DNA from 3 places in the Enterococcus sp. 2201sp1_2201st1_C11_2201SCRN_220225 genome. Region 3 is predicted to be linked to each of the others. Evidence: a T-box and tRNA genes for the amino acid it is inferred to sense, from the RefSeq annotation. Region 3 holds a T-box; the other regions hold tRNA genes.
The links. A T-box is a leader RNA that pairs with one kind of tRNA and senses whether it is charged. The one in region 3 lies ahead of leuS (leucine--tRNA ligase), so its partner is inferred to be a tRNA-Leu.

Region 1 (3,278 bases), on a different contig from region 3:
ACCATCTTTCGCCCCATAGCACAACCACAAACCTAATCCCACAAACCAGTTACAGCCGATACCAGAGAAAATCGCTTGTAGCCACGTAGCTTCTGTCTTATGGTGGGCTAAGCTAAGCAATTGCTCCATGTAGACTCCGCTATGAGTTAGACCGACTAAATGACCGAAGAAATAAGCGACAAATAACGCTCCTACCAAATTAGCCAAAGTAATGGTCAAAAAGTTAATCAGCAAGTCTTTGAAGCTGATTTTTTTGTCCATAAAAGCGATACTGACCGCCATCATATTGCCAGTAATCAATTCTCCGCCAGCCATTAAAATGACAATCAAACCAATAGGGAAAACACTGGCTCCCACAAAAGCTTGGACACTGGCTAGACTTTCAGGGATGGAGGCGGAAACCCGAATATAAGCTAAATAGCCTAATGAAATCATCGCACCGCCGATAAAGCCTAAAATTAATTTTGCCAACAAAGGTTTTTGAATCTTTTTGATGCCGTTGTCGATACTAATATCAACAATTTCTGCAGGTGAAAACATATAATTGCTCCTCTCTAAAATAACACGCTACCTACTTTACGGATTTTTCAAAAAAATGCAACCACATTTGTTACAAAAAGCACAATTTCCTCAAATTATTTGAAATTAGAAATTTTGAAGCAAAAAAAGAAGCCTTCTTAAGAAAGCTCCTAAACACCGCCAGTCAACAATCAGTACAATTTTACTTGGCCTTTTTCTGCTTGTTTCAAATTATAATACACCACAAAAGGCGGAATGCAGGCAATCAAATACATGGTCACTACCGAAAGAATGCCGTTGCTAGCTACTAAATTCATTCCAGTGGGATTGTAAAAAGCATTAAAAAGCAGATTGACAGCTTGCCAACCAATCAGAATTAAATAAGGTGCTTTTGTAGGTAGTTCCTTATTTTTCAATTTTTTATTGGCTTGGAAATAACTTATCAATAAACCAATGGACAAGACTAAGCCAATGACAAAGACCAGTTTTACAGGCAAAGTATTGGCGTGTTGAAACATTTTATCTGCATCTAAACCAGCTTTTTCATAGGTATCATAAGCCGAGCGCTGGGGATTTAAAGTCCCGGGGATTCCTATTAGGTTAATCAATGTGGTAATTATCGTTAAAATAATCAGGAAAAAATTCCAAGTCTTGGCTCTTTTTGTATAAATTTCCTTTTCCTTCACGAGCTCACTCCTTTATCAATCTCAATTTCTTAAATGAATTCAATACTTCATTCTACCTATCTGCCCGCCTATTTGTCTAGGGTAAATAAAAATAATTTTTTCTTGCCAAGCTGTGACTAAAAGAATCCCACTGGCTATTCCTTGCAAAATTTTAAAGCTTCCGTTATCCTAATCTTACAGCTTTGCGGTCGTGGCGGAATTGGCAGACGCGCTAGCTTCAGGCGCTAGTGGTAGCAATACCGTGGAAGTTCGAGTCTTCTCGGCCGCATTCTTGAGTGATCTTTTAGGATCACTCTTTTTTTGATAAAAAACAATCCGCCTAGAGGAATTGCTCCAGGCGGATTGTTTTCATTCATTTATAACTGTTCTCCGTTGCTTTCAATCACTTTTTGATACCAACTAAAGGAGTCTTTTTTGCTACGATCACCACTGCCTTGTAGGTAATCGTCTAAGTCTACATAGATCATGCCGTAGCGTTTTTTCATTTCCCCAGTGCCGGCAGATACTAAATCAATAAAGCCCCAAGGTGTATAGCCAATCACATCTACTCCGTCGTAATTCACTGCATCTTTCATCGCAGCTAAGTGAGCTTTCAAGTAGTCAATGCGGTATTGGTCATGAATCTTACCTTCCTCATCCACTTCATCTACAGCCCCAAAACCATTTTCCACGATGAACAACGGCAAATCATACCGATCGGCAAACCAGTTTAGAGAATAACGCAAGCCAGTAGGATCAATTTGCCAGCCCCAGTCAGAAGCAGGCACGTAAGGATTTTTCACCAAGTCTTGGGCTTCATCATAATCATAGACCGGCGCTTTGTCTTTCCCATTGACCACGAAGGACATGTAGTAACTAAAGCCGATGTAATCGACGGTTCCTTCTCGTAAATCCATTAAATCTTCTTTGGTAATATCCAAATCAATCTTACTACGCTCAAAATAGCGATTCATGTAATTAGGGTAATGACCTTTACAATGCGCATCGGTAAACCAATAGCGACGATGCATAGCAGTCGTTGCCGCCATCATATCATCTGGGCTACAGGAATAAGGATAAATCGGCACCATGGCAATCATACAACCAATTTTAGCATCGGGATCAATTTGATGACACAGTGCTACTGCTTTTGCAGAAGCAACCAGTTCATAATGAGCTGCTTGGTACATGATGGCTTCCCGATCTTCTCCTGGTTCATATTTCAAGCCAGAGTTGGTAAAGGGAGCAAAATCTTCTTGGTAATTCGCCTGATTGTTAATCTCATTAAAGGTCATCCAATACTTCACGACCCCTTTATAGCGATTAAAACAGACTCTAGCAAAGCGCAAGAAGAATTCAATGGTTTTCCGATTGCGCCAGCCGCCGTACTCCGTTACGAGATGATAAGGCATTTCAAAGTGGGATAATGTAATGGCTAGTTCAATCCCATTTTTTTGACAATCGGCAAAGAGATCGTCGTAAAACTTCAACCCTTCTTCGTTAGGCTCTAATTCGTCTCCTTTGGGAAAAATCCGACTCCAGGCAATGGAAGTCCGGAAACAATTAATGCCTAATTCAGCAAACAAAGCCACATCTTCTTTGTAACGGTGGTAAAAGTCAATGGCATGATGATTGGGGTAATGGTAACCAGGTTGAACGCCGTCGGTTATTTGTCGTGGTTGCCCATGGGCTCCTTTGGTCATCACATCGGCTACACTAACCCCTTTGCCGCCTTCTTGCCAGCCCCCTTCCAATTGATGGGCGGCAACTGCGCCGCCCCATAAAAAGTCATTTCGTAAAATAGTCATCACTTCTTCCATCCTTCCAAACTCGTTACCTAAGAGGTGAACGGGCTATTTTGTTGCTGTTTCCATAGCTTCTGCCGCTTGTTCCGGCGTTTTACCAGTTTCTTCCAAATAGTTTAATTGGTCAGCTTTGCGGATAAATGGCAAGTACAGTAAGAATCCGATGCCTAAAACCACTGCTTGTAACAACGCGGTGCGCCAGCCTCCTACTAAGAATCCGGAAATAATCGGCGGTGTCGTCCAAGGCACTTGCACTGCGGTAAACAATGGCACTAAGCCAGTGTATAAG
Region 2 (3,278 bases), on a different contig from region 3:
GGAAAATTATCCTCGGGAAGTCTTTTACAATAGTTTTAACAATATCGGTACCCATGACACAGAACGAATTTTGTCTCAGTTAGAAGGCAATCATCAAAAACTTTCTTTAGCTTTTGCATTGTTGTTTTTGTTTCCAGGCGTGCCTTGCATTTATTACGGGGACGAAGCGGGACTAACGGGGGGCAAAGATCCGGACAATCGCAAGTTTTTCCCTTGGGACTCAATAGATGAGACTTGCTATCAGGAGTGTCGCAAGTGGCTGAGTTTACGAAAACAAAATGAACTTTTGCAATCAGGAGAATTTGGCCTATTGTACAGCGAGCGACTGTTGGGGGTTTTGCGCTATGATCAAGCCCGTTTTATCTTAACCATTTTAAACCCTTTAGAAGTAGAAGTGATTGTAGCGGTGAATAATTTTGCCACTTTTCGAAAACTCCCATTGTCTTCTGAACGCTTAGAAGAACTTTTGGAAGGAAAACGAATTGCAGGTTATGGTTCGTTTGTGGTGGAAGGAAGCTTGTAAAGAGGCAAAGTTCTCTTGTCCAGGGATTTTGTGGTAGAATAAGGCAAACCCAGAAACAAAGGATGATACCTATGAACAACTATAATGAGATTAAGCGTAAAAATTATCGCTTTCCGGCTTACGATGATCAAGAAGGCGTCAAAATTCAGCGAGAAGGCAAGCGCAATTTGTTTGCCAATGATCGCAGTTGGCTGACCCCTAATAAAACCGCTGATTATAAAGCGGCTACCAGTCGCCAATCAGTAGACAAAACCCAACCAGCTGGGGCGAAAATCCAGCCTGTTACTAAAGAGGAAGAAGAACGAACATTACGCCGTTCTCGCAAAGAAACATTGGATAAACAAGGTTTGACGATTCGCCAACAAACGGAGCTAAAAAAACACCGGGACAATTTGCCAGATTATAGTAAGAAAATCGCCCCAGAAACCGACGCTGTGGGACGGACATCGCTGTTTGGCAAAGAACCCCGCACGTCTTCTTTGCGGAATACCTCTGCACAAAATACGGAAAGCACGATTAAACGGGAATATTCCGGGCGTTCGTATTTTGTGCCCAAATACATTCCAGCTTCAGTTTTACCTGACGAAGAGACTGGGGAGAAAATTGGCAAAGAAGAACTGCTTGCTTCTTTGAAAAAGCCTCAAGACAGTTATTTGATGTTCGATCAAGAACCAGCTGCCTTCCAAGAAAAACGCAATGAAGAGCCTAGTGTGAAAAAATTTCCCACTGAAGAAATCAATGAGGAGCCTGTTAAACGTAAAAGCATTTTAGAACGGGGCTTGCAAGGTTTGATTCAAGATGAAGCCCTCAGTGCAAAAAACAAAGGCTACTTTAATAAGAAGGGATAAGGTTCATGGAAGATTATGCCAAACAATTGGATCAGTTGAAGTCTGGGGAATTAGCAAAAATTGAAGTGAGTCTGGCGGAGTTTATGGATTTTCGCAGTGTTTGGTTACAGCGAGAAGACCGGAAATACTTTGTGGGAGAAGCCCATCATGACGGCGGTGTCACTTATCGCTATGATCCCACGGTCTTATAATAATAGACCAGATAGGAAGAGGGAAGGGGAAAATCAATAAAGGTTGATTTCCCCCTTTTTTTATCTTTTGTTTGCAGATTTCTTTGGAAGAAGGACATGGCGCTAGTGAGAGTTGTCTGTTACTTTTTGCGCCACATTAGGAGTAGATTGCCCAGCCAGTCCAAAGCGATGCCAATGACAATGCCGATGATAAACCCGAAGACTAGATTGTCTTTGACTAAACCGATGCAAATGCCAATTAAAAGTCCTAAAGCGGTGAATTCTCCATCGAAATGATCTTTTTCCATAATAACTCCTTTTTTAGAAAGGTTATTGACAAATAAGAGCAGGATTGGTACGATTTAATCGTTGCCAATACGCGGAAGTGGCGGAATGGCAGACGCGCAACGTTGAGGTCGTTGTGAGCAATAGCTCGTGTGGGTTCGACTCCCATCTTCCGCATCATATTCAATCATACTTAGAAGTCCAAAATCATCTTTGATTTTGGGCTTTTTTGTGCAACAAACTAGCGTTGCTATGTCTTATTGTATCGTTGTTTTTAACGGAATAAAAGAAAAAGCAGTACTCACTCGGATACTTTGTTTCAACCACCGTCACAATTACGGAGAGCTGTTAAAAGTAAAGAAAAGGTAAACGAAAAAGAAGAGAGGGCTCTTTTGTAACGCTTTAGGATTCTTGATTTAGCAGGCTTTTCTTTCAAAAATCGGCTGGATTAGCTTAAGTGACAAAAATGAAAGGGAAATGTCAGCCAAGTCTCTCGGTATTAATTCTTTCTTAGGCTAGAATACAGTCATGAAAGAAAGCGAGGGATTTCCATGAAAAAATTTATTTTGACTATTCTCGGTATCGCAGTGGTACTGGTTGGTGGACTTTGGGTAGCCCAAGAATGGATTATGGGAGGCCATCAATATTATGTGCAAATTACAACAGAAGGCCAAAGACAAGATGAAAAAGATGATGTGGGGAATGCTGTGATTACTTACCACTATGAACTTCCTGGTTATGATGAGGACGGCAAGAGCAAGACTATGGATTTTAATTCCTTTGAAGCCCGGCCATTGAAAGAAGAAGCTTATTTAAAAGTGACGTGGAATAAAAACAAAGGCGTCACAAGTTGGGAAGAAGTTACCAAAAATGAAGTGCCAAAAAAGGCCATGAGTAAATTGAATCAGGAAGGATGAACGCAATGCAACCCGTTATTCAAGTAAAAAATGTAAAGAAAAGTTATGGAAAAAGCAGTGAAAAAAGAACTGAGGCATTAAAAGGAATCAACTTTGAGGTAGCCCCAGGGGAATTTGTGGGAATTATGGGAGCTTCGGGTTCAGGGAAATCCACCTTGTTAAACCTGTTGTCCACCATTGATCAACCAACTTCTGGAGAGATTTTAATCAACGGTGGGGATGTGACCAAGTTAAAAGGAGATGCCTTAGCGGACTATCGCAGTCAAGAAATTGGCTTTATCTTCCAAGAGTTTAATCTTTTAGAAAACTTAACGGCCCACGAAAATATCGCTGTACCTTTGTCTTTACAAGGAGTGAAGCCTAAAGAAATCCGGCGCAAAATCGCAGAAGTTGCCAAACGTCTGTCCATTGAAGAAATATTAAACAAATATCCCACTGCGCTATCTGGTGGGCAAAAGCAACGGGTAGCCGCTGCCAGAGCGCTAGTCAGCAAGCCTGCGATTTTATTTGGGGATGAACCCACAGGAGCTTTAGA
Region 3 (3,278 bases):
TGGGACTACTCCTAGATCGTATAAGAATTTATGCCAGAAACGAGCGTACAACAAGTGCAATACCGCATGTTCTGCCCCACCAATATAAATATCCACTGGCATCCAACGTTCTAATTTTTCATAGTTGGCTAGCTCTGAATGGTTATGGGGATCAATAAAGCGTAGGAAATACCAAGAACTTCCTGCCCACTGTGGCATGGTATTGGTTTCTCGGCGGCCTTTTTTACCCGTCACTGGATCCACTACATTTACCCAATCGGAAATATTAGCCAATGGAGATTCTCCGGTGCCGCTTGGTTTAATATCTTTGGTCACAGGCAAGCGCAATGGCAGTTCTGCTTCGGGAACCGTAGTTGTCGTGCCATCTTCCCAATGAATAATGGGAATTGGTTCACCCCAGTACCGTTGACGAGAGAAGAGCCAGTCCCGCAAGCGATAGCTGACTTCTTTTTTACCCACGCCACGTTCTTCTAACCAAGCAATGATTTTATCCATGGCTTCTTCTTTGTTCAAACCGTCCAAAAATTCAGAGTTTACGTGAGGGCCATCTTCTGTGAAGGCTGCCACCGCTACATCCCCACCATCTAAGACCGGAATAATTTCTAAGCCAAAAGTTTTAGCAAATTCATAATCCCGTTCGTCATGGGCTGGTACTGCCATAATCGCTCCCGTACCGTAGCTTGATAGCACATAGTCCGCAATCCAAATTGGAATTTCTTTGCCGTTTACCGGATTGACGGCATAGGCTCCAGTAAAGACCCCAGTTTTTTCTTTAGCCAAATCGGTCCGGTTCAATTCAGATTTTTTGGCTGCTTCTTCTACATAGGCACTTACGGCTGCTTGTTGTTCCGGAGTGGTAATTTTGTTTACCAAATCCAATTCTGGCGCTAAAACGGCATAAGTTGCCCCAAATAATGTGTCTGGACGGGTGGTGAAGACGGTAAAGCTTTCGTCGCTACCGGCTACTTTGAACGTCACATTGGCCCCAACTGAGCGACCAATCCAGTTTTTTTGCATTTCCTTAATGCTATCTGGCCATTCCACCAAGTCCAAATCTTCCAAGAGACGATCAGCATAAGCCGTGATTTTTAGCATCCATTGACGCATTGGTTTGCGGATGACATCATAGCCACCCCGCTCACTTTTACCATCGATGACTTCTTCGTTGGCGATGACGGTCCCTAATTCTGGTACCCAGTTCACAGCCACTTCTGCTTCATAGGCCAAACCTTTTTCGTAAAGTTTGGTGAAAATCCATTGGGTCCATTTGTAGTATTCAGGATCCGTAGTATTGATTTCCCGATTCCAATCGTAACTAAAGCCGAGAGAATTAATTTGGCGTTTAAACGTTTGAATGTTTTTTTCAGTAAATTCTGCTGGATCGTTGCCGGTATCTAAGGCATATTGTTCCGCCGGCAAACCAAAGGCATCCCAGCCCATTGGGTGCAATACATTGTAGCCTTGCGCCCGTTTCATACGGGACAAGATATCCGTTGCAGTATAGCCTTCTGGATGGCCTACGTGTAAGCCTTGCCCCGAGGGATAAGGAAACATATCCAAGGCGTAAAATTTTGGTTTGTCTTGGTCTTCATGGGTAACAAAAGTATTGTTTGCTGCCCAGAATTTTTGCCATTTTTTCTCAACTTTTTTGTGATCGTAATTCACAGTACTTCCTCCTTTAGATTAAAGCTAGTGGTGAATACAAAAAACGCCCTAAGAAAGCAATTGCTCTCATAGGACGTGAAATAACGTGGTACCACCTATCTTTGTTGACCAAAAGTCAACCTCAAACGGGATATCGGCCGTCACCGTATCTTGCTAGTAACCACAATGGCTTTCGCAAAGATAAGCACTTTAAGGCGAGTTCGAAAGGCTCTTTGCGCATTTTCACCAACCATGCGCTCTCTTGAAAAAGAGGACTTTTTACTATTCCTTATCCAACGTGCAAGTATCATTTGATTGCTAGTCTAACAGAAATATCAGAAAGTTTCAAATGATATTTAACAAACGCCAAAATCCAAAATTTACCGGCAAATCCAAGTTTAACCAATAAGGATTATGAAACCCAATTAAATAATGCAAAGCCAAATAGCCAAAAGTAAAAAACCCAAAGGCTAAAAGAAGCCGTTTCAACGCTTTGGGCATAACAAAGCAAATCCCAAAAAACAGCGAAAACAATGGCAGTTCAAAGTTTTGCAATAAGTTACTGGAAATATTGGCATTTCGCGGGTCTGCCATAATGTCTTTATTCACATAAAAGCTCACAGCCACAATGAAAAGCAAAAATCCCATTAACATTTTTTGCTTGGTATCAAAGAGAAAGGACTTTTCTTTACAGGCTTTCACGGTGACCAAACCGGCTAAAACAATTCCGATAGAAAACATTCACTCCCCCACCTTCCTCTCTAGTATATCTTGGACAGTAAGAAAAAAGCCACCCAAATCGGATGGCTTTACGTCTATTTCACTTTCAACCTCTGGCCGATATAAATCGTATCAGAGGTTAAATTATTCAACTGTTTCAACTGACTAATGGACAGACCATATTTTTGAGAAATCCCCCAAAGTGAATCGCCACTCACTGTGGTATACGTCCCACCACCAGTTGTAGTAGTGCTAGTGTTTGAAGACTGGTTACTACTGGTATTGCCCGTCGTCTTATTTACAATCAGTTTTTGACCTGGGTAGATAAAGTTATTCTTAATTCCGTTCCACTGAATCAGTTGATTCATGGTGATGTTGTTATTATGAGCCACTAACCAAACTGAATCTCCGGATTTCACCGTATAGTATTGACCGGCAGTTGACGTGTTAGTATTCGTATTGGTGTCGGTGTCGGCCACACTGCTTGAACTGCTTGAACTACTTGAGCCAGTATTACTACTTGAACCGGTATTGCTCGTTCCACCTTGGCCGACGATTAATTTTTGGCCTGGGTAGATAAAGTTATTTTGAATATTGTTCCATTGAATCAATTGATTCATCGTGATGCCATTATTATTGGCTACTAACCAAACCGAATCCCCAGATTTCACCGTATAATATTGATTCGCCCCAGTACTTGGATTGTTAGTGGTATTATTGGCAGTATTGCCAGTGGCACCCGTATTGCTACTAGACCCTGTATTTGAGGTCGAACTGTTAGTGGAGCCACTTTGAGAAACAATCAATTTTTGGCCTGGATAGATAAAATTGTTTTGAATATTGTTCCACTGAATTAATTGATTCATGCTAATGCCATATTTATTGGCAATTAACCAGACAGAATCCCCGGATTG

Region 1: it encodes a tRNA-Leu, which carries the amino acid that the T-box ahead of leuS (leucine--tRNA ligase) is inferred to sense. The anticodon was not compared.
Region 2: it encodes a tRNA-Leu, which carries the amino acid that the T-box ahead of leuS (leucine--tRNA ligase) is inferred to sense. The anticodon was not compared.

Annotation. Positions count from the first base shown of each region.
Region 1 covers NZ_JBCOJC010000025.1:8,593-11,870, reverse strand. Annotated here, with positions in the region: gene AB5754_RS08045 (formate/nitrite transporter family protein) at 1-540, opposite strand, end outside; gene AB5754_RS08040 (hypothetical protein) at 711-1,205, opposite strand; tRNA gene AB5754_RS08035 (tRNA-Leu) at 1,390-1,473, shown strand; gene AB5754_RS08030 (6-phospho-beta-glucosidase) at 1,562-2,992, opposite strand; gene AB5754_RS08025 (PTS sugar transporter subunit IIC) at 3,038-3,278, opposite strand, start outside.
Region 2 covers NZ_JBCOJC010000037.1:18,890-22,167, reverse strand. Annotated here, with positions in the region: gene AB5754_RS09965 (glycoside hydrolase family 13 protein) at 1-523, shown strand, start outside; gene AB5754_RS09960 (hypothetical protein) at 595-1,371, shown strand; gene AB5754_RS09955 (hypothetical protein) at 1,377-1,562, shown strand; gene AB5754_RS09950 (hypothetical protein) at 1,682-1,849, opposite strand; tRNA gene AB5754_RS09945 (tRNA-Leu) at 1,921-2,003, shown strand; gene AB5754_RS09940 (YxeA family protein) at 2,378-2,743, shown strand; gene AB5754_RS09935 (ABC transporter ATP-binding protein) at 2,749-3,278, shown strand, end outside.
Region 3 covers NZ_JBCOJC010000055.1:2,202-5,479, forward strand. Annotated here, with positions in the region: gene leuS (leucine--tRNA ligase) at 1-1,665, opposite strand, end outside; T-box leader at 1,732-1,948, opposite strand; gene AB5754_RS11710 (hypothetical protein) at 1,990-2,385, opposite strand; gene AB5754_RS11715 (LysM peptidoglycan-binding domain-containing protein) at 2,460-3,278, opposite strand, start outside.